Regions from separate parts of the Xanthomonas sp. NCPPB 3005 genome, predicted to be linked through region 1. Evidence: predicted binding sites of a transcription regulator. Region 1 holds the regulator's gene; each other region holds the start of a gene.
What was found. The regulator HrcA, encoded in region 1, represses chaperone genes, less so after heat shock. The targets are predictions, from matches to a motif close to TTNGCACTCNNNNNNNNNGAGTGCNAA.

Region 1 (7,575 bases):
CAAGAGATTGCGCATCGGGGACAGTACTGAGGGAAATCGGGTCGATGATACACTCCCGACGACCGCCGCGACCCATCCCGAGGCAGCTGGCGCTAAACCAGCTATGAACGGAGACGCCATGGAATCCCACGATCTGCGCAAAGTCGGCCTGAAGGTCACGCATCCCCGGATGCGCATCCTGGAGCTGCTCGAGCAGAAGTCGGCGCGCCACCACATGACCGCGGAAGAGATCTACCGCCAGTTGCTCGATCACGGCGACGAGATCGGCCTGGCCACGGTGTACCGCGTCCTGACCCAGTTCGAGGCGGCCGGCCTGGTGCTCAAGCACAATTTCGAAGGCGGCCAGGCGGTGTACGAACTGGACCGCGGCGGCCACCACGACCACATGGTGGACGTGGATACCGGCAACGTCATCGAGTTCGAAAGCGCCGAGATCGAGGAACTGCAGCGCAAGATCGCCGCCGATCACGGCTACGAACTGGAAGAGCACTCGTTGGTGCTGTACGTGCGCAGCAAGCGCCCGGCCGGCAAGAAGGGCTGAGCCGCCGCCCCTGCGTGCGGGCGCGGGAGCGGTTCGGGTTCGCCCGGGAGCGTCGCCACCTGGACATGGCGCCGTAACCGTTGCGGACCCGACTCCGTTCGTCGCGACTGAAGTTGCTCCCACCGGGGCTTGCGGCTGGCCGGCTGGGTGCACTAGGGAGCGACTGCCGGTGGCTTTGGTATCGGTCCTGATTGTTTCCGAAATCGGTTGGCTGGATGGCTTCGTTCGTCGCGGTTGAAGCCGCTCCTACAGGGGCGCGCGACGAACCGGCTGGGTGCACTGTAGGAGGGGCTTCAGCCCCGACCCGACCCCATCCGAAGCCTGCAAGCTTCCTATCACCTGATGGCTCGGGACTCCCCAGTGCATGCGCGCGGGGACACCCCACGCGACCGAGCCGAAATCCAGGCCGCCAGCCCGGCGGAACGGTACTGCAGGCGCTTCAACAGTGGCGTTAGCGTGGCCGAATCCAGGAACAGCCGCTCTCAGCCAGCGCTCTGCAGCAGCCGCTTGGCCGCCGCGCGGGCTTCCTTACTGACCTCGACCCCGCCCAGCATCCGCGCCAGCTCTTCCTCGCGCTGGCGCGGCGCCAGCAGTTCGACCGAGCTCTGGGTCATGCCCTCGACCGGGGCCTTGCTGACCCGGTAGTGGGCGTGGCCCTGCGCCGCGACCTGCGGCAGGTGGGTCACGCACAGCACCTGGCGCTGCTCGCCGAGCGCGCGCAGCTTCTTGCCGACGATGTCGGCGACCGCGCCGCCGATGCCCGAGTCCACCTCGTCGAACACCATCGTCGGCACCGCGTCCAGGCCCAGCGCGGCGACCTCGATCGCCAGCGAGATGCGCGACAGCTCGCCGCCGGAGGCGACCTTGCGCAGCGCCCGCGGCGGCTGGCCGGCGTTGGCCGCGACCAGGAATTCGACGCGCTCGGCGCCGGCCGGGTCGGGGCGCTCGGCCTCGTGCGGCTCGAGCTGGATCTCGAAGCGCCCGCCGCCCATGCCCAGTTCGCCGATCAGCGCGGTGGTGTCGCGCGACAGCGCCTGCGCGCCGCGCTGGCGGGTGCCGCTGAGCGCGGCGGCGGCGTCGCGCCAGGCCTGGGTGGCGCGGGCGATCTCCGCATCCAGCACGTCCAGCCGTTCGCCGGCCCCGCGCAGGCCCTCGACCTCGGCCAGCAGCGCGTCGCGGTGCTCGCCCAGCGTGTCCGGGGTGACCCGGTGCTTGCGCGCCAGGTCGTGCAGCCGGCCCAGCTTGCGTTCCATGTCCTCGAACTGCGCCGGATCGGCATCGAGGTCGTCGCGCACCCGGTCGACCAGCGCCAGCGCCTCTTCCAGCTGGATCGTGGCGCTGTCGATCAGCGCTTCGACCTCGGCCAGGCGCGGCTCGTATTCGCCCACCTTGCCGAGTTCGTGGCGGGTCTGCTGCAGCAGTTCCAGCACCGCCGGCGCTTCGTCGCCGTTGAGCCGCTGCGCGGCGCCCTCGCAGGCGCCGATCAGCGCCGCGGCGTGGGCCTGGCGGCGATGGTTGGCGTCCAGCGCGGCGATCGCCGCCGGCTCCAGGTCCTCGCGCTGCAGCTCGGCCAGCTGGTGCTCGAGGAAGCCGATGCGGTCGGACACGTCGCCCTGCGCCAGCAGCGTCTCGCGCTCGGCCAGCAGCGCCTGCCAGCGCGCGGCGGCGGCGCGCACCGCGGCGCGTTCGGCCTCGTTGCGGGCGTAGGCGTCGAGCAGGCCGAGCTGGCTGCCGCGCGACAGCAGCGCCTGGTGTTCGTGCTGGCCGTGGATCTCGACCAGGTGCCCGGCCAGTTCGGCCAGCTGCGACAGGGTCACCGGGCGGCCGTTGATCCAGGCGCGCGAGCCGCCGTCGGCGCGAATCACCCGGCGCAGCTGGCATTGGTCGTCGTCGTCGAGCTCGTTCTCGCGCAGCCAGGCGCGCGCCGGGGCGGCCTCGGGCACGGCGAATTCGGCCGACAGTTCGGCGCGGTCGGCGCCATGGCGGACCACGCCGCTGTCGGCGCGCAGCCCGGACAGGAAGCCGAGCGCGTCCACCATCAGCGACTTGCCGGCGCCGGTTTCGCCGGACACGACGGTCATGCCAGCGCCGAATTCCAGTTCGGTGCCGCGGACGACGGCGAAATCCTTGATCGAGAGATGTCTGAGCATGGGGGTCGGGATCCAGGGGCGCGCAACGCTAGCACGCGGGGGTAGGTGGGCCAATGACTTGCCAAGCCGGCATGCAGCCATTATCTAGTGTCCAGTCTCACGGATTGATTGCATGCGCGCCTCCCCGGTCCACTCCTCGCTCGACCCACGCGCCCGGCAGCTGTTGCGCACGCTGATCTCGCGCTATATCCGCGACGGCGAACCGGTCGGCTCGCAGACCCTGGCCCGCCACGCCGGGCTGGACGTGAGTCCGGCGACGATCCGCAACATCCTCGCCGACCTGGAGGACGCCGGTCTGCTCAGCTCGCCGCACACCTCGGCCGGGCGCATTCCCACCGCCACCGGCTACCGGGTGTTCGTCGACAGCCTGGTGCAGATGCGCCCGCCGGGCGAGGGCGAGGTGGCGCGGCTGCGCGCGGAGATGAGCAATGCCGCCGGCACCCAGGCGCTGCTCGGCAGCGCTTCGGAGCTGCTGTCGGCGATGACCCACTTCGTCGGCGTGGTCAGCGCGCCCAAGCGCGAGCAGTTCGCGTTCCGGCATATCGACTTTGTGCCGCTGGACGCGCGCCGGGTGCTGGCGATCCTGGTGTTCGCCGACAACGAGGTGCAGAACCGGGTCATCGAACCGCGCAAGGCCTACGAACCGGCCGAGCTGGAACGGGTGGCCAATTACCTGAACGCGCATTTCGCCGGGCGTGCGCTGGCCGACATCCGCGCCAGCCTGGTGCGCGACCTGCGCCACGCGCGCGACGAGATGGAGCTGCTGCTGGCGCACAGCGTGGAGCTGGCCGAGCAGGCGCTGGCCCCGGCCGGCGACGACATGGTGCTGGCCGGGCAGACCAAGCTGATGGGGGTGCAGGACCTGTCGGACCTGGAGCGGCTGCGCGAGCTGTTCGAGATCTTCGCCAGCAAGCGCGAGATCCTGCAGCTGCTGGAGCGCACCATCCGTGCGCCGGGGGTGCGCATCTTCATCGGCGAGGAAACCGGGGTGGTGCCGCTGGAGAGCGTGTCGCTGGTCACCGCGCCGTACATGGCCGGCGGCCAGGTGCTGGGCGTGCTGGGGGTGATCGGCCCCAAGCGCATGGACTACGACCGGGTGATCCCGCTGGTGCAGACCGCCGCCGAAGTCCTGGGCGCGGCCCTGGACCCGACCCCGCCGACAGAGCGCTAGCGCGCACGGCAGTGTGGCCAGCCGGCGGCAGCGGCCCCGCGGTCGCCGCCTGCTTTTCCCATTCCCGATTTCCGCCTCCCCATTCCCCAAATGCAACACAGCATCTTGAATCCGCCCCGCACGCCCACATAGGTGGTCCGGTAGGGCGGGTGCATCTCCCGCCAGGGAACCGGAAATGAACCAAGACCACCCCGAATTCGATTCTGAACACCTGTCCGAGGCGCAGCAGCCGGCGACCGATCCGCTGCAGGCGCAGATCGAGACGCTGCGCACCGAGCTGGCGCTGCTCAAGGCCGACGTGCTGCGCGAGCGCGCCGACCTGGAAAACCAGCGCAAGCGCATCGCCCGCGACGTCGAGCAGGCGCGCAAGTTCGCCAACGAGCGCCTGCTCGGCGACCTGCTGCCGGTGTTCGACAGCCTGGACGCCGGCCTGAGCGCCGCCGGCAGCGAACCCAGCCCGCTGCGCGACGGCCTGGAGCTGACCTACAAGCAGCTGCTCAAGGTCGCCGCCGACAACGGCCTGACCCTGCTCGACCCGACCGGGCAGCCGTTCAACCCGGAACATCACCAGGCGATCAGCCAGGCCGAGGCCGACGGCGTCGCCCCCGGCCATGTGATCCAGGTGTTCCAGAAGGGCTACCTGCTCAACGAGCGCCTGCTGCGGCCGGCGCTCGTGGTGGTCGCGAAGCACGATTGACGCGTGGCGGCGGCGGTGCGCGCCTGAATCGGGCGCGGCCGCGGCAGAACGCTAATTTGCGGTGATGGCTTGAATGACCTGCGGCCATCCCTATATCCGAACCAGACCCCGGCAGCGGCCGGACACCAGAAATTTTCAGGAGTCATCCAATGGGCAAGATCATCGGCATCGACCTGGGCACGACCAACTCGTGCGTGGCGATCATGGACGGCGGCAAGGCCCGCGTCATCGAAAATTCCGAAGGCGACCGTACCACGCCCTCGATCGTCGCCTACACCAAGGACGGCGAAGTGCTGGTGGGCGCCTCGGCCAAGCGCCAGGCGGTCACCAATCCGAAGAACACCTTCTACGCGGTGAAGCGCCTGATCGGCCGCAAGTTCACCGACGCCGAAGTGCAGAAGGACATCGGCCTGGTGCCGTACGGCATCGTCCAGCACGACAACGGCGACGCCTGGGTGGCCACCGCCGACGGCCGCAAGCTGGCCTCGCAGGAAATCTCCGCGCAGGTGCTGGAGAAGATGAAGAAGACCGCCGAGGCGTTCCTGGGCGAGACCGTCACCGAGGCGGTCATCACCGTGCCGGCGTACTTCAACGACAGCCAGCGCCAGGCGACCAAGGACGCCGGCCGCATCGCCGGCCTGGACGTCAAGCGCATCATCAACGAGCCGACCGCCGCGGCGCTGGCCTACGGCCTGGACAAGGGCCAGGGCGGCGATCGCAAGATCGCGGTGTACGACCTGGGCGGCGGCACCTTCGACGTGTCGATCATCGAGATCGCCAACGTCGACGGCGAGAAGCAGTTCGAAGTGCTGGCCACCAACGGCGACACCTTCCTGGGCGGCGAAGACTTCGACAAGCGCGTCATCGACTACCTGGTCGAGGAATTCAACAAGGACCAGGGCATCGACCTGCGCAAGGATCCGCTGGCGCTGCAGCGCCTGAAGGATGCGGCCGAGCGCGCCAAGATCGAGCTGTCGTCCTCGCAGCAGACCGAAGTCAACCTGCCGTACGTCACCGCCGACGCGTCGGGCCCGAAGCACCTCAACATCAAGCTGACCCGGGCCAAGCTCGAGGCGCTGGTCGAGGACCTGGTCAAGCGCACGATCGAGCCGTGCCGCACCGCGCTCAACGACGCCGGCCTGCGCGCCAGCGACGTGACCGAGGTGATCCTGGTCGGCGGCCAGACCCGCATGCCGAAGGTGCAGCAGGCGGTGGCCGAGTTCTTCGGCAAGGATCCGCGCAAGGACGTCAACCCGGACGAAGCCGTGGCGCTGGGCGCGGCGATCCAGGGCGGCGTGCTGGCCGGCGACGTCAAGGACGTGCTGCTGCTCGACGTGACCCCGCTGAGCCTGGGCATCGAGACCCTGGGCGGCGTGTTCACCAAGATCATCGAGAAGAACACCACGATCCCGACCAAGGCCTCGCAGACCTTCTCCACTGCCGAGGACAACCAGTCCGCGGTGACGGTGCACGTGCTGCAGGGCGAGCGCGAGCAGGCCCGCTACAACAAGTCGCTGGCCAAGTTCGACCTGTCCGGGATCGAGCCGGCGCCGCGCGGCCTGCCGCAGGTGGAGGTGTCCTTCGACATCGACGCCAACGGCATCCTGCACGTGTCGGCCAAGGACAAGAAGACCAACAAGGAACAGAAGGTCGAGATCAAGGCCGGCTCCGGCCTGTCGGACGACGAGATCCAGCGGATGGTCGCCGACGCGGAAGCCAACCGCGAGGAAGACAAGAAGTTCCATGAGCTGGTGCAGGCGCGCAACCAGGCCGACGGCCTGATCCACGCCACCCGCAGCGCGATCACCGAGCACGGCAGCAAGGTCGGCGGCGACGTGATCGGCAAGGTCGAGTCGGCCCTGGCGGACCTGGAAACGGCGATGAAGGGCGACGACAAGGGCCAGATCGAGGCCAAGACCAAGGTGCTGGAAGAAGCCGGGCAGTCGCTGTACGCGGCGGCGGCGGCCGGCGAGCAGCCGGGCGCTGCGCCGGGCGGCGCGCAGGCCGCGGCCGGCGACGACGTGGTCGACGCCGAGTTCACCGAGGTCAAGGACGACAAGAAGGCGTGATCCAGGCTTAGGGAATCGGTTCTCGAAGGAGCGGTGCTCAGGCTCCGCTCCTTCGCCGTTTTAAGGTTCCCGGTTCCATCGCCGCTATGACTATCGCTACAGGATGCCCGTTTTGAACCATTCCCCATTCCCCATCGCCCATTCCCAGCCATGAGCAAACGCGACTACTACGAAGTGCTGGGCGTGGCCCGTACCGCCAACGACGACGAGCTGAAGAAGGCCTATCGCCGTTGCGCGATGAAGTTCCACCCCGACCGCAATCCTGGCGACCACGCCGCCGAGGCGGCGTTCAAGGAGTGCAAGGAGGCCTACGAGGTCCTGTCCGACGGCAACAAGCGGCGCATGTACGACGCGCACGGCCATGCCGCGTTCGAGCACGGCATGGGCGGCATGGGCGGCGGTGGCGGTGCTGGCGGCCCGGACATGGGCGACATCTTCGGCGACATCTTCGGCAACATCTTCGGGGGCGCCGGCGGCGGTGGCGGCCGCGCGGCGCGGCGCGGCGCCGACATCGGCTACGTGCTGGAACTGGATCTGGAAGAGGCGGTGGCCGGGATCGAGCGGCGCATCGAGATTCCGACCCTGGGCGAATGCGAACACTGCCACGGCAGCGGCTCGGAAGACGGCAAGGTGGAGACCTGCACGACCTGCCAGGGGCGCGGCCAGGTGCGGATCCAGCGCGGCATCTTCGCGATGCAGCAGAGCTGCCCGCATTGCGCCGGGCGCGGCCAGATCGTGCAGAACCCGTGCGGTACCTGCCACGGCGCCGGTCGCGTCGAGGAAACCAAGGTGCTGTCGGTGAAGATTCCGCCCGGCGTGGACAACGGCGACCGCATCCGCCTGTCCGGCGAAGGCGAGGCCGGTCCGGCCGGCACCCCGCCTGGCGATCTGTATGTGGAAGTGCGGGTGCGCGAGCATGCGATCTTCCAGCGCGACGGCGACGACCT
Region 2 (7,575 bases), 2.5 Mb from region 1:
TCAGGTTGTTGTAGTCCAGGCCGAAACTGAAGTTGCCCCAACGCGCGGTGCTCACCCGGTACTTCAGCGAGGCATCGACGCCGGAGACCTGCATCTGCGCGATGTTGATCGGCCCCTGCTCGATATCGACGACGCGGCCGGCGGCGTCGCGCGTCACCCGCGAGACGATGCGCGCGCAGTATTCGGCGCCGCCCGGGTTGACCCACACCCCGCCGGCAGTGGTGAGGCCGGTGCGGCAGCCCGCTTCGGCGGTCAGGATCTCGTCGCGGTTGAGGTCCTTGATCATGTCCTGCAGGCGGATCTTGTAGTAATCGACGGTCAGCGACAGGCCGTCGGCGATGTCCCACACGAAACCGGCGGTGGCCGAGCGCCCGTGTTCCGATTCCAGGTCCGGGGTGCCGCGGCGGTTGACCTGCATCAGGTAGTAGACGTCGGCGTTCTCGGCGCTGCAGCCGCCGGTCAGGTAGTAGCCCTGCTGGATGCAGCGGTACTGGTCGATCACGGTCTGCTGGGTGGAGCTGGGTTCGCCGAGCACGTAGTGCATGTCCGGGGCGCGGAAGCTGGTGGCGAGGCTGCCGCGCAGCAGCAGCGTGCTCAGCGGACGCCACTCCAGGCCGGCGCTCCAGGTGGTGTCGCTCTGCTTGCCGATCGCCGAGCCCAGGTCGCTGTTGTAGGACTTGTAGTCGCCGTAGCGGTCGTGGCGCGCGGCCAGGCTGGCGTTGAGCGAGGACAGCAGCGGCACGTCGAACTCGATGCCGCCGGAATAGCGCAGGCGCTCGCCGCCGCCGTAGTCGACCACGTCCAGCGGATAGCAGGTGTTGGCGCACGGATCCGGATCGAGCCGGTAGCCTTGTTTGGCGACCTCGCCGACCGCGGCGAACTTGATCGGCCCGGCCCAGCCCTGGAACAGTTCGCCGGTGATGTTGGCGCTGGCCTGGTTGACCCACGAATCGGCCTGGTTGTGCGCCTTCACCGCCAGGTCGTTGTACTGCGCGCCGCTGAGCGGCTGGTACCAGCGCTCCTCGTTGAGGTCGTAGATCGGCGTGCCGTCGGCGGTGCTGCCCAGTTGCGCACCGAGGAAGTAGTCGGTGGCCTTCTGCGTGTCCACGGTACGCACGTATTCGTCGGTGGTGTAGCGCGCGCGGCCGAGCGCGACTTCCCAGTCGAAGCGGTCGGCCAGCGTGCCCTTGAGGCCGGCGCTCAGATCCCAGGACAGTTCCTTGGTGGTGTTGGCCAGGTTCTTCCAGCCGCCGGATTCGTAGCGGGTCAGCTGGCGGATCGCGTACAGGTTGCGGTCGGTGCCGGTGTCGTGGAACGGGCCCAGATAGACGTAGGGCGGATCGTAGGTCCAGTAACCGATGCTCTTGTTCACCGACAGCGTGCTCCAGGCCTGCATGCCGTTGTCGAAATCGAAGGTGCCGTACAGATAGGCCGAGCCGCTGTCGCCACCGCTGGCCGCAAGCCAGTCGGCGTAGTCGTGGGCCATGCCGCAATAGCCGCCGAGGTTGGTGAGGGTGCTGCTGTTGTAGTCGTAGCTGAGCCGCTGCGAATCGACGAACTGGCCGCCGAAGCGCGCGCAGGTGCCGCTGGGCGGCGCCAGGCGCTGATTGGTGTCGGCGTCGAGCAGGGTCAGGCCGGTGTAGGAATTGAAGCCGTACTTGCGCGCCTGCGCGGTCCAGTTGCTGTAGGACTCGTCGTCCTGGTCGTCCATCTTCGGGCGTTCGCCGACCGACAGCGGATCGCGCCGCGTCCACTGCAGCGCATAGGTCAGGTTCCACCTGTCGCCGCTGGTGCCGCCGACCCAGGACAGGTCGAACACGTCACGGCCGCCTTCGGTGGCGGTGCCGCCGCGCAGCCGCACCTGGTTGCCCTCGTAGCCCTTCTTCAGGATCACGTTGATCACGCCGGCCACCGCATCGGAACCGTAGATCGCCGAGGCGCCGCCGGTAAGGATCTCGATCCGCTCCACCGCCGCCGACGGGATGCTGCTGTAGTTGGCGAAGTTGCTCTCGCCCGCATACGGCTGCGGGTAATCGGCGACGCGGTGGCCATTGACCAGCAACAGGGTGCGGCCCGGGCCGAGGTCGCGCAGGCTCACCGGCGAGGCGTTGGGCGTGTGCGAGCCGTATTTGGTATCGGCCTCGACGCTGCCCTGCTGGTTCAACGTGTTGAGCACGTCGTACACGGTGAGGAAACCTTCCTGCTGGATCTGCTGCGCGCTGATCACCACCACCGGTTCGGCGCCCTCCACCTCCGAGCGCTTGATCCGCGATCCGGTGACCACGACCTGGCCCAGGTCGGTGGCGGCGGCCTTGGGCGCGGCATCGTCGGTGGCGTCCTGCGCCAGCGCGTCGGGCGCGCCATGCAACGCCAGCACGATGCCGAGCGCGAGAGTGGTGAAGGGGTGACGAGGCATGCGGATCTCCCTGCTGCGGGCTGGCGTGGAACGCCGACGGACGACGGCGGCGACGATGCGCGTCTCCGTCCCGCGACCACACGAGGAGCCTCGTGTCGTTGCCCACAGCGCAGCCGCACGCGTGCGATGGCACGCGCTGCGTTGCGCCTCATCGGCGCGCAGAAGGAAGACGAGCGGTGCGGGCGCGCCTATCCCCTGACGCGCTCGCGGACCTAACCTGCAATGCGGCGACAACGTTGTCAACACGTCGCCACATGGATCTTGTAGACGATGCCGCTTTATGCGCGATTCGCTGCGAGAGGCGCCGATTTGCGCGGGATGCGCCGCCACCGGCCGCGCAGCGAACCCTTGCACCGCCCTCCGCGCGCGAGGCTTCGCTGTGTGCTGTGCGGCATGCGTCGCCGCGGGCAATCGCCCTGCCTCCTACGCTCCGCCGTGCCGCGATTCGCCACGACTACTCGGCCATGCGCGCGGCGCGTGCATGCCCCGCAAACGCATAAAAAAAGCCCCGCATCGCTGCGGGGCTCCTTTTCACTGCGTACTGCAGGTCGGCTTGCGCCGGCGCGGATCAGAAATCCATGCCGCCCATGCCGCCCATGCCGCCGCCCATGCCGCCAGCGCCGCCGGCCGGCTCGTCCTTCTTCGGCGCTTCGGCCACCATCGCTTCGGTGGTGATCATCAGGCCGGCGATCGACGCGGCGTTCTGCAGCGCCGAACGGGTCACCTTGGTCGGATCCAGGATGCCGAACTCGACCATGTCGCCGAACTCGCCGTTGGCGGCGTTGTAGCCGAAGTTGCCGGTGCCTTCCTTGACCCGGTTCAGGATCACCGACGGCTCTTCACCGGCGTTGGTGACGATCTCGCGCAGCGGCGCTTCCATCGCGCGCAGCGCGATCTGGATGCCGTGGGTCTGATCTTCGTTGGCGCCCTTCAGCTCGCCGATCGCGGTCAGCGCGCGCACCAGGGCCACACCGCCGCCCGGGACCACGCCTTCTTCCACGGCCGCACGGGTCGCGTGCAGGGCGTCTTCGACGCGCGCCTTCTTTTCCTTCATCTCGATCTCGGTCGAAGCGCCGACCTTGATCACCGCCACGCCGCCGGCCAGCTTGGCCACGCGCTCCTGCAGCTTCTCGCGGTCGTAGTCCGAAGAGGTCTCTTCGATCTGCGCCTTGATCTGCTTGATGCGCGACTCGATCGCCGAGCTGTCGCCAGCGCCGTCGATGATGGTGGTGTTCTCCTTGGAGACCTGCACCTTCTTGGCGCGGCCCAGGTCCTTGATGGTCGCCTTCTCCAGCGCCAGGCCCACTTCCTCGGAGATCACGGTGCCGCCGGTCAGGGTGGCCATGTCTTCCAGCATCGCCTTGCGACGATCGCCGAAGCCCGGCGCCTTGACCGCGACGACCTTGACGATGCCGCGGATGGTGTTGACCACCAGGGTCGCCAGCGCTTCGCCTTCGACTTCCTCAGCCACGATCAGCAGCGGCTTGCCCGACTTGGCCACGCCTTCCAGCACGGGCAGCAGGTCGCGCACGTTGGAGATCTTCTTGTCGTGCAGCAGGATGAACGGGTCGTCCAGGTCGGCCGACTGGCTCTGCTGGTTGTTGATGAAGTACGGCGACAGGTAGCCGCGGTCGAACTGCATGCCCTCGACCACGTCCAGCTCGTTGTCCAGGCCCGAGCCTTCTTCAACGGTGATGACGCCTTCCTTGCCGACCTTCTTCATCGCGTCGGCGATGATGTTGCCGATCGACTCGTCGGAGTTGGCCGAGATGGTGCCGACCTGGGCGATCGCCTTGTCGTCGGCGGTGGGCTTGCTGATCTTCTTCAGCTCGGCCACGGCGGCCTTGACGGCCTGGTCGATGCCGCGCTTGAGGTCCATCGGGTTCATGCCGGCGGCGACCGCCTTGGAACCTTCGCGGATCAGCGCCTGCGCCAGCACGGTGGCGGTGGTGGTGCCGTCGCCGGCGTTGTCGGAGGTCTTGGACGCGACTTCCTTCACCATCTGCGCGCCCATGTTCTCGAACTTGTCGGCCAGTTCGATTTCCTTGGCGACGGAGACGCCGTCCTTGGTGATGGTCGGCGCGCCGAAGCTCTTCTCGAGCACGACGTTGCGGCCCTTCGGGCCCAGGGTGGCCTTGACGGCATTGGCGAGAATGTTGACGCCGCGCACCATGCGCGAACGAGCGTCTTCACCGAAACGGATATCTTTGGCAGCCATGTGGAGTTACCTCGGGAATAGGGAATGGAGAACAGGGAATAGGGGAGTCAAAAGCGCACGATCGGGAAGGGACGGGAACCGCAGGCGGCAGAAATCGCTCTTGCCGATTCCCGATTCACCATTCCCGATTCCCGCCATCGTCAACCGACGATGGCGAGGATGTCGTCTTCGCGCAGCACCTTGTACTCGACGCCTTCGGCCTTGTAGCTGGAGCCGGCGTACTGGCCGTAGATGACCTTGTCGCCGACCTTGACCGCCGGAGCGCGGACGCTGCCGTTGTCCAGCGGCTTGCCGCTGCCGATGGCCACGATCTCGCCCTTGGTGGACTTTTCCTTGGCCGAATCCGGGATCACGATGCCGCCGGCGGAAATTTCGTCGGCTTCGATCGGCTTGACTACGACGCGGTCGTGAAGCGGCTTGATGCTCATTGAGAGAGACCCTCTTAAGTGATTGATTGGTCTAGGAAAGGCTGGCGATGTTAGCACTCGCATGTGACGACTGCCAGCAACGCTCGCGAAAAAACCCGGTACGCCGGGATGCGCAAGATGTGGTGCTGGTCGGCGCCCTTTCAAGGGCTGGCGACGAAAAAATTTCGCTTCGGCACCCTCCCGGCCGCGGAACTGGTACCCGGATTCCGCAACGCTGTCACAGGAGCAGGCTAGGCTCGCAGACCCAGGGGGGACCATCCAAAAGGAGTTGTCGATGAAGCCATCCGCCGTTGCCTTACCTCTCGCCTGTCTGCTGGCCCTGGCCGGCCACGCCCAGGCCGCCGTGTTCATCAACGAATTGCACTACGACGATGCCACCGCCGCCGGCGATACCGGCGAGGGCGTGGAGATCGTCGCCACCGCCGGCGAGAGCCTGAGCAGCTACAAGGTCTACCTGTACAACGGCAGCAGCCCCAGCGCCGCCGCCGTCTACGCCACCACCTCGGTGCCGGCCGGCAGCCTGGTCACCTGCGGCGGGCAGGTGCGCATCGCCACCGTCGGCTATGCCAGCAACGGCGTGCAGAACGGCCCCAACGACGGCCTGGCGCTGGTCGACGGCAGCGGCCAGGTGGTGCAGTTCCTCAGCTACGAGGGCGCGATCACCGGCGGCGGCGGCCCCGCCGCCGGCCTGACCAGCCAGAACCTGCCGGTCAGCGAGAGCAACAGCACCGCGGCCGGCACCTCGCTGCAGCTGCGCGGCAGCAACGGCAGCGCCGCGTCCGACTTCAGCTGGGCCGGCAGTTCGGCCAGCAGCTTCGGCGCCTGCAACAGCGGCCAGACCTTCAGCGGCGGCAGCAGCAATACCGCGCCGGCGGTGACCGCGACCACGCCAGCGCAGGGCGCCAGCAACTTCCCCGCCGCCGGCGACCTGGCGGTGACCTTCAGCGAGGCGGTGACCCTGGCCAGCGGCGCGTTCGGCCTGAGCTGCAGCCAGTCCGGCACGGTGGCGCTGAGCTACCCGAGCAGCGGCAGCCAGTTCGCGATCTCCACCAACACCGCCCTGGCCGCCGGCGAAAGCTGCAGCCTGAGCATCCTGGCGGCAAGGATCAGCGACGCCGGCGGCGCGCATCCGGCGCAGGACAGCAGCATCGCCTTCAGCGTCGCCAGCGGCAGCGGCGGCGGTACCAGCGGCTACTACTCGCGGGTCAACACCTCCAACGCCAGCCAGTTGCGCTGCTCGCTGCACGAGACGATCAAGGGCCACACCGTCTACCCGTACAGCAGCAGCTCCGGCACCAGCACCTGGACCATCCTGGAGATCGCCGACGAGGACCCGAACAACAGCGGGCGCATCCTCGACGCCTACCGCAACCGCAGCTACGCCAAGGTCACCGACCGCGCCGGCAGCGGCAGCGGGCTGAAATACAACCGCGAGCACAGCTGGCCGAACTCGCTGGGCTTCGGCACCGCCAGCGGCGACAAGGGCCTGCCCTACGCGCCGTACACCGACACGCACATGCTGTACCTGACCGACTCCACCTGGAACGCCGACCGCGGCAACAAGCCGTACGCGAACTGCGACAGCAACTGCGGCGAGCGCATCACCGAGGCCAACGCCGGCTTCGGCGGCGGCAGCGGCAGCTACCCGGGCAACTCCAACTGGGTGCGAACCCCGGACGGCAATGGCGGCAGCTTTGAAGTGTGGAACCACCGCAAGGGCGACATGGCACGCGCGGTCATGTACATGGCGATCCGCTACGAAGGCGGCACCGACGCGGCCACCGGGCAGTCCGAGCCGGATCTGGAACTGACCGACGACCGCAGCAAGATCGTGCAGACCTCGGCCTCGCCGGCCTACATGGGCCTGCTGTCGACGCTGATCGCGTGGAGCCAGCAGGATCCGCCGGACGACGCCGAGCGTGCCCGCAACGAAGTGGTGTACAGCTTCCAGGGCAACCGCAATCCGTTCATCGACCACCCGGAGTGGGCGACCTCCTCGCTGTTCACCTCGGCCAAGCCGGCGACCTGCCAGCTGCTCAACTGAGCAGGATCTCCGGCGCGCCGATCGCGGCGCGCCGGAGGGTCTGCGAACGACCCGGGTGGCCCCGGGGCCATCCGGCGTCGCCCGTACATGCAATGAAGGCTCGGCGGTAGATAGCCGCCGCTGCCGCGCGCCCCCCGGCACCGTCGCGGCCCTGCCTTCCCGCCGCCGCCACAACCACCCAACTGCCACGCCGTTCCCGCTGCGCAGCGGGTCGCTGCCGCACGGCCCAGTGCCAGGCCCGGCCAGCGCCCTCCGCGGCCGCCCCGCGCAGGCCTGCAACCGCGCGCCCGCGGGCGCGCACTCATGCCCGAACCAGGCCCGGCAAAGCCCTGCCGGCGTCCCTATACTGTCGGCCGCATGTCTTCGCCCCCACTCCGTTTGCTGTTCAGCACCTGCCCCGATCCGGCCAGCGCCGCGCGGATCGCCCAGGTCTTGGTCGAAGAACGGTTGGCCGCGTGCGTGAGCCGCC
Region 3 (7,575 bases), 1.7 Mb from region 1:
TTCCACGCAGCGCCACGCGCCGTCGTCAGCGCCCAGACCGCAGGCGGCGGTGGCGATCACCGGCTTGCCCAGCGCCAAGGCCAGCAGCACGCCACGCGGCTGTTGCTCGACCCAGGCCGGCAGCACCACCACCGCGGCCGCCTGCACGCCCGCGGCCATCGACGCGACCCGGCGCACATCGAAACCGCTCCAGAACTGCGGCGTCTCCTGCGCGCCTGGCGGCAACAGCAACTGCACCGGCAAACCGCGCAACGCCTCGCGCAGTTCGAACGCCCCCTTGCGCGCCAGCGCCGACGCCGCCAGCAGCACCTGCGCGGCAGCGCCATCGCCGCTGGGCGATGGCGCTGCGGGCGGCAACGGCTGCCGCCATTGCAAGGCGATGCCGCGGCTGCCGGCCAACGCCAATAGCTCGCGATGCGGGGTGATCCAGTGCCGCGCCTGCGCCAGCGCCGCGCGCTCGGCCTCGACCAGCCGCGGATCGGCGCGGAAATCGCGCAGCGTGGCGCTGTCGGGATGGCGCTGCGCCGCCACGTCCAGGCGCGCCTGCAGCAGGTGCATCGGCAGCGCGGTCATGCACACGTCCCAGCGCCGGCCCTGCAGTTCGCCGGCCAGCCACAGGCCCGGCAACAGGCTCTGCGGCACCACCAGTTCGACATCCTGCGCGCCGAGCAGGCGCTGCAGCGCGCGCAGGCGGATGCGCTGCGCGCGCTGCCGCACCTGCGGCAACGGCAGCCCGCGGCGCAGCCACCAGCGTTGCAGCAACGCCGCCTGCACCGCGGCGACGCTGCTCCGGCGCAGCGCCAGCACCCGATCGCCCGGCTGCATGCGGCGCCGGCGGTCGTCGGCGAATTCCGGCCAGTCCTCGTCCACCAGCCAGGTGCGGCGGAGGCCCTGCGCGCTCGCCGGCACATGCCGATGGCATTCCTCGCGGCCGCAACGCGTGCAGTCGTTCGCCGCCGTCGCTGCCGGCGCGCGCCGCAGCGGCAGCAACGGCAACGCGGCGACGGCCGGCGCGCCGCCGAGGATGCGCACGTGCAGGTCATCGCCATCCAGCCACACTTCCAGGCGCCATGCCGACTCCGCGCGCAGGCGCAGATCCACGTAGTTCCAGAACACCACCGCGTCGCGGTCGCGCTCGGCCAGCGAGCCGGCGATCACCTGGGTATGCCGATGCCGCTCGACGATCTCCAGGCCCTGGCGCAACGCCGCGTCGTAGATCGCATTGGACAACTGGCACAGGCCGCCGCCGATCGACGGCACCAGGCAGCCTTCGCGCAGTTCGCGCCCGGCGGCGAAGCCGCGCCGGCGCGTGGCCCGGCCCAGCTGCCGCCAGAAACTGAAGGTGGCGCCGGCCGGCACTTCGATCCCGTGCAGCGCACGCGCGGCCACGCGCAGGTTGTGGATCTTGCCGGCGACCAGCAGCGGCGAGGTCTCCTCCGACTCCGGCCATAGCGCGGTGACCGACTCGGACACCGCCGCGGCGGCGATCGGCAGTCCCGCATCGCGGCGATGCCGGCGCGGCCCGCCGCGCAGATCGCGCAGCGCGCGGCGCAGTTGCAGCACGCGGGTCTTCAGCGCGAACAGCAGGCCGCCCACCCGCGACGGCGTTGCCGCGGGCGAAACCAGAGGCCGATCCGTTGCTGTCGCTCGCATCTCCACGCGCCCTCCGCATCCCTGCCTGCGCCTGCCATCGCGCTACTATAGGGCCATGCCGTTCCAGCCCCCAGTTCCTGCACGGCGCCTCGACCGCTGCGTGCATCACGGCGCCGCGCCGCACCGCGTGCGTGCAGCGTCCGCAGCCGTCGCCAGCGTGCCGACAGCCGCTTGCGCCTCGTCTTTGCCTGTCCCTGGAGTCCTGCATGGCTAGCCCGCCCGTGCCGCACCTGATCGTGGTCGGCGGCGGTTTCGCCGGGCTGTGGGCCACGCGCGCGCTGGCCAAGGCGCCGCTGCGCATCACCCTGATCGACCGCCGCAACCACCACCTGTTCCAGCCGCTGCTGTACCAGGTCGCCACCGCCGGCCTGTCGTCGCCGGACATCGCCGCGCCGCTGCGGCAGATCCTGCGCAAGCAGGACAACGTGGAAGTGCGCCTGGGCGAAGTGGTGCGCCTGGACAAGCAGGCACGGCAGGTGCAGCTGGCCGGCGGCGAGACGCTGGACTACGACTACCTGCTGGTCGCCACCGGCGCCACCCATGCCTACTTCGGCCACGACGAATGGGCCAGGCACGCGCCCGGCCTGAAGACCCTGGACGACGCGCTGCACCTGCGCCGCCACCTGCTGCTGGCGTTCGAACGCGCCGAAGCCGAGAGCGACCCCGCCGCGCGCGCGGCCTGGCTCAGCTTCGCCATCGTCGGCGGCGGCCCGACCGGGGTGGAACTGGCCGGCACCCTGGCCGAGATCGCGCGGCATACGCTCAAGCACGAATTCCGCCGCATCGATCCCGCCGAGGCCAAGGTGCGGCTGATCGAAGCCGGCCCGCGCGTGCTCGCCTCGTTCCCGGAGCGGCTGTCGGCCAAGGCGCAACGGCAGTTGGAAAAGCTCGGCGTGGAAGTGCTGACCGGCGTGCCGGTGGCCGACATCGACGCCAGCGGCTATCGACTGGGCAGTACCTTCGTGCCCGCACGCACCGTGGTCTGGGCCGCCGGCGTGGCCGCCTCGCCGCTGGCGCGGACCCTGGACGTGCCGCTGGACCGCAGCGGCCGCGTGCAGGTGCAGCCGGACCTGAGCATCCCCGGGCATCCGGAAGTGTTCGTGGCCGGCGACCTGGCCGCCCTGCAGCAGGCCGACGGCAAGCCGGTGCCCGGGGTGGCGCCGGCGGCCAAGCAGATGGGCCGGCACGTCGCCGAAAATCTGTCGAAACGGCTGCGCGGCGAACCCGGCGACGCGCCGTTCCGCTATGCCGACTACGGCAACCTGGCCACCATCGGGCGCATGGCCGCGATCGTGCACCTGGGCCGCCTGCAGCTGTCCGGCCTGCTGGCCTGGTGGTTCTGGCTGGCGGCGCACGTGTTCTTCCTGATCGGCTTCCGCAACCGCCTGGTGGTGCTGCTCAACTGGGCCTGGGCGTACTGGAGCTACCAGCGCGCGGCGCGCATCATCCTCGGCGACGACGAACGCCCGGCCGAGCCTGCGCCCGCGCCAGCGGAACCGCCAGCGGCCGCGTGACACCCTGCGGCGGGGCTGCGATCCTAGCCGCCCTTTGCCGCTGCGCAGTGCCGTCTTGGCGACCTTTCTGTTCCTGCTCGACCTGCTCGGCACCTTCGTGTTCGCGATCAGCGGCGCCACCGTCGGCGTGCGCCACCGCCTGGACCTGTTCGGCGTGCTGGTGCTGTCGTGCGCGGCCGCGGTCTCCGGCGGCATCGCCCGCGACGTGCTGATCGGCGCCACCCCGCCGGCTGCGCTCGGCGACGCGCGCTACCTCGGCGTCGCCTGCCTGGCCGGGCTGCTGACCTTCTACAGCCACAACACGGTCGAGCGCCTGCGCAACCCGGTGCAGATCTTCGACGCGCTCGGCCTGGCGCTGTTCGCGGTGTACGGCACCAGCAAGGCGCTGGCGTTCGGCCTGGGTCCGCTCAGCGCGACCCTGCTCGGCATGCTCAGCGGCATCGGCGGCGGCATCGTCCGCGACCTGCTGGTGGCGCGCACGCCGGTGGTGCTGCAGGCCGAGCTGTACGCGGTGGCGGCCTTGCTCGGCGGCGGCGTGGTCGCCGCGGCGCACGCGCTGCACCTGCCGCAGCCCTGGGGATTGGCGATCGGCGCCACGCTGTGCTTCGGCCTGCGCTTCATGGCGATCCGCTATGGCTGGCACCTGCCGGTGGCGCGGCCGCCGCCGGAGCCGTAACCCGCAACCCTGGCGGCCGCAATGCGGCTCGCCAGCGCCGGTCTTCGCTCGCGTTGGCGCAACGAAAAAGGCCCGGAAAACCGGGCCTTCTTGCTTGGCGGATCGATCATCCGCAGCTGGGCGCACCACTCACGCCACGAACAACGCCTTCATCTTCTTCAGCGCGTTGGCTTCGATCTGGCGGATGCGCTCGGCCGACACGCCGTACTCGTCGGCCAGCTCCTGCAGCGTGATCTTGCTGTCGGCATCCAGCCAGCGGCGCTTGATGATGTCGCGCGAACGCGCATCCAGTTCGGCCAGGCCTTCGCGCAGCAGCTGCAGCTGGTTGTCCTCGCTGTCGGCGCGCTCGTAGGCCTGCGAGGGATCTTCCTCGGCAGCCATCAGGTAGGCGGCCGGCGACGGCGGCGCATGGTCGTCGTCGTCGTCGGACGGCGCATCGAAGCCGATGTCGCGGCCGGACAGGCGCGACTCCATCTCCAGCACCTCGCGCTCGGACACGTTGAGGTCCTTGGCGACCGCGGTCACTTCCGCCGCGTTCATCCAGCCCAGGCGGGTCTTGGACTTGCGCAGGTTGAAGAACAGCTTGCGCTGCGCCTTGGTCGTGGCGACCTTGACGATGCGCCAGTTCTTCAGGATGTACTCGTGCATCTCGGCACGGATCCAGTGCACCGCGAAGCTGACCAGGCGCACGCCCATTTCCGGGTCGAAGCGCTTGACCGCCTTCATCAGGCCGATGTTGCCTTCCTGGATCAGGTCGCCCAGCGGCAGGCCGTAGCCGTTGTAGCCGCGGGCGACGTGGACCACGAAGCGCAGATGGGAGTGCACCAGTTCGCGCGCCGCATCCAGGTCTTCCTGGTCGCGGTAGCGCACCGCCAGCGCGCGTTCCTCTTCGGACGTCAGCACCGGGATCTGGTGCACGGCGCCGATATAGGCATCCAGCGAACCGAGCGGACTGGGGATCGGGAGGTTGTTGGCCACCAGCGCGGTGGCAGGTATGGTCTGGCTCATAGGGCTCATCTTAGCAGTCAACTAACTAGACTGCTGGGTACAGTAAAAAGTTCCTGCGTTCCGTTTATGGAACATTCGAATCAGGAAACGGACTGTGACAGAAGCCACTGGAACGCTGGGAAAGACGGGCGTAACCGCTTACGAGCGCCAAAACTAGCACCCGGGCTGCGAAATTTGCGTACACGCGGCGCGCTCCGGGCGACGCCGTCGAACCACGGTTCAGCCGCCGGCCAAGGCCGGGTCCAGCGCCGCGCGCGGCGGCAGGCTCCAGTCGATCGGCGTGGCGCCGCGGCGACGCAGGTACTCGTTGGCCGCGGAGAAATGCTTGCAGCCCAGGAAGCCGCGGTGCGCCGACAGCGGCGAGGGATGCGGCGCCTTCAGCACGCGGTGGCGGCGGGTGTCGATGACCTTGCCCTTGGCCTGGGCATAGCTGCCCCACAGCAGGAACACCAGGCCTTCGCGCTCGCGGTTCAAGGTCTCCACGACGTGGTCGGTGAAGCCCTCCCAGCCCTTGCCCTGGTGCGCGCCGGCGCGGCCTTCCTCGACCGTCAGCACCGCGTTGAGCAGCAGCACGCCGCGCTGCGCCCACGGCAACAGGCAGCCGTGATCGGGACGGCGGATGCCCAGGTCGTCCTCGATCTCCTTGTAGATGTTCAGCAGCGACGGCGGCACCGGCACCCCGGGCAGCACCGAGAAGCACAGCCCGTGCGCCTGGCCGTAGCCGTGGTACGGATCCTGGCCGAGGATCACCACCTCGACCTGGTCGAACGGGGTCGCGTCGAACGCGGCGAAGATCTGCCGCCCGGGCGGGAACACGCGTGCGCCGGCGGCCTTGCGCTGGCGCAGGAACGCGGCGAGCTCGCGCATCTCCGGGCGCAGCAGCCAGTCGCCGACCCGCGCCTTCCACGAGGGTTCAAGTTGGATCCGGGTGTCGTCTTCGCTACTCATGCAGGTTCGGCAGATCGGTCAGAAGGTCACGGCAGTGTCGTTGAGCTTGGCCAGGCGCAGCTGGAACAGCACCTTGGTGACCAGCAGGCGCTCCTCGATCGGCTTCTGCACCAGATCGTTGGCGCCGGCGCGCAGCAGTTCGGACTGGTTGTGCGGATTGCTGTCGCCGGTCATCACCAGCACCGGCATGCGCCGCTTGCCGTAGGCGAAGTCGATGCGGATGCGCTGCACCACGTCGCGGCCGTTGAGTTCGCCCTTCAGGGTGACGTCGGTCAGCACCAGGTCGATGCGGCGGGTGGTGCGGCCCAGCGATTCGGCGGTGAGCAGCGCGAACGCGTCCTCGGCGGTCAGCACGTGCACCACGTGCAACTCCTGCCGCTCGAGCATGCGCTTGGTCGCCTCGGCCACCACGCGGCTGTCCTCGACATAGAGGATGGTGGCGCCGACCACCGGCTGCGGTTGCACGTAGCCGCGGATGAAGGTCGCCAGCGCCTCGTGGCCCAGCGCCTTGTCGAAGTAGTCGGTGACGTATTCGGTGAAGCGGCGTTCGACCAGGTGCTGCTGCGCATCGCCGGAGACCACGATCACCGGCACGTAGGCCTGGCCGGCGGCCTCGCGCACGCTGCGCGCCAGGGCCAGGCCGTCGCCGTCGGGCAGCGCCAGCGAGGTGGTGACCAGGTTCACCGGGCCGGCCTCCAGCGCGGCGCGCGCCTCGGCGATGCTGGCGCAGCCGACCACTTCCACATCCGGCAGCTCGCGGTGCAGCACGTCGGCGATCAGCTTGCGCACCAGCTTGGAGCCGTCCACGACCATCACCCGCGGGGCGTCGCTGATCAGGTGCTTGAGCTCGTGCCGGGACATGCGCGCCTCAGGTATCGGTGGGACGCGTCTGGCGCAGGAAGTGGCCGGTCACCAGCCAGGCGCCGAGCCAGCCCAGCAGCAGGGTGCCGAGCAGCACGAACGCCGAGTGCAAGGCGTCCAGCCCGTGCAGTGCGAAATGGCTGCCGTAGCTGTCGGCCAGTTCCGCCAGCGGCGGCCCCAGCGCCAGCCCGGAAGCGGCGATCAGGCCCAGCGCCAGCACCCCGGCGCCGAAGCCGTACCAGGCGCCCAGGTACAGGAACGGGCGGCGGATGAAACCGTCGCTGGCGCCGAGCAACTGCAGCACGCCGATTTCCTCGCGTCGCGACTGGATGTCCAGGCGCACGGTGTTGCCGACCACCAAGGCCGCGCCGGCGCCGAGCAGCACCGACAGCACCTGTACCAGGCGCTCGCCGAAGCGCAGCCAGCCGTCCAGGCGCTTGCGCCACAACGCGTCGTGCTGGACCAGGTCGGCCTGCGGCAGCGCGCTCAGCGAGGCGGCCAGCTGCGCGTCGTCGGCCGCGGCCGGGGTGACGATCAGCAGCGTCGGCAGCGGGTTGTCGTCGAGCGCGTCCAGCGCCTCGCCGAGCCCGGCGCTGTCGCGCAGCTCGGCCATGCCCTGCTCGGGCGTGCGCAGCGCCACCGCGGCGACGTCGGCGCGGCCGCGCAGGGTCGCGGCCAGCGCGTTGGCCGCGGCGGCATCGATGTCGGTCTTCAGGAACACGTTGATGTCGCGCGACTGCTGCACGCTGCCGGCGAACTGCTTGAGGTTGTCCAGCGCGATCGACAGCCCCAGCGGCAACGCCAGGGCCAGGGCCATCACCGCCATCGTCAGCAGCGTCGCCCACGGCTTGCGCATGGCCCGGCCGAGGCTGTAGACGATGCTGTGCAGGTGGTGGTCCCACCACACGCCCAGGC

Region 2: the regulator HrcA is predicted to act here: its motif matches at 5,113-5,139, upstream of AB8810_RS21235 (co-chaperone GroES).
Region 3: the regulator HrcA is predicted to act here: its motif matches at 4,862-4,888, upstream of rpoH (RNA polymerase sigma factor RpoH).

What each region holds. Positions count from the first base shown of each region.
Region 1 is NZ_CP166096.2:2,384,149-2,391,723, forward strand. It holds gene AB8810_RS10270 (outer membrane protein assembly factor BamE) at 1-15, opposite strand, end outside; gene fur (ferric iron uptake transcriptional regulator) at 119-541, shown strand; gene recN (DNA repair protein RecN) at 1,024-2,691, opposite strand; gene hrcA (heat-inducible transcriptional repressor HrcA) at 2,804-3,862, shown strand; gene grpE (nucleotide exchange factor GrpE) at 4,038-4,559, shown strand; gene dnaK (molecular chaperone DnaK) at 4,709-6,628, shown strand; gene dnaJ (molecular chaperone DnaJ) at 6,779-7,575, shown strand, end outside.
Region 2 is NZ_CP166096.2:4,909,338-4,916,912, forward strand. It holds gene AB8810_RS21225 (TonB-dependent receptor plug domain-containing protein) at 1-2,416, opposite strand, end outside; gene groL (chaperonin GroEL) at 2,985-4,634, opposite strand; gene AB8810_RS21235 (co-chaperone GroES) at 4,775-5,062, opposite strand; gene AB8810_RS21240 (endonuclease) at 5,337-7,106, shown strand; gene cutA (divalent-cation tolerance protein CutA) at 7,464-7,575, shown strand, end outside.
Region 3 is NZ_CP166096.2:711,444-719,018, reverse strand. It holds gene AB8810_RS03260 (VanW family protein) at 1-1,596, opposite strand, end outside; gene AB8810_RS03255 (NAD(P)/FAD-dependent oxidoreductase) at 1,860-3,167, shown strand; gene AB8810_RS03250 (trimeric intracellular cation channel family protein) at 3,223-3,843, shown strand; gene rpoH (RNA polymerase sigma factor RpoH) at 3,973-4,851, opposite strand; gene ung (uracil-DNA glycosylase) at 5,071-5,799, opposite strand; gene AB8810_RS03235 (response regulator) at 5,818-6,660, opposite strand; gene ftsX (permease-like cell division protein FtsX) at 6,668-7,575, opposite strand, start outside.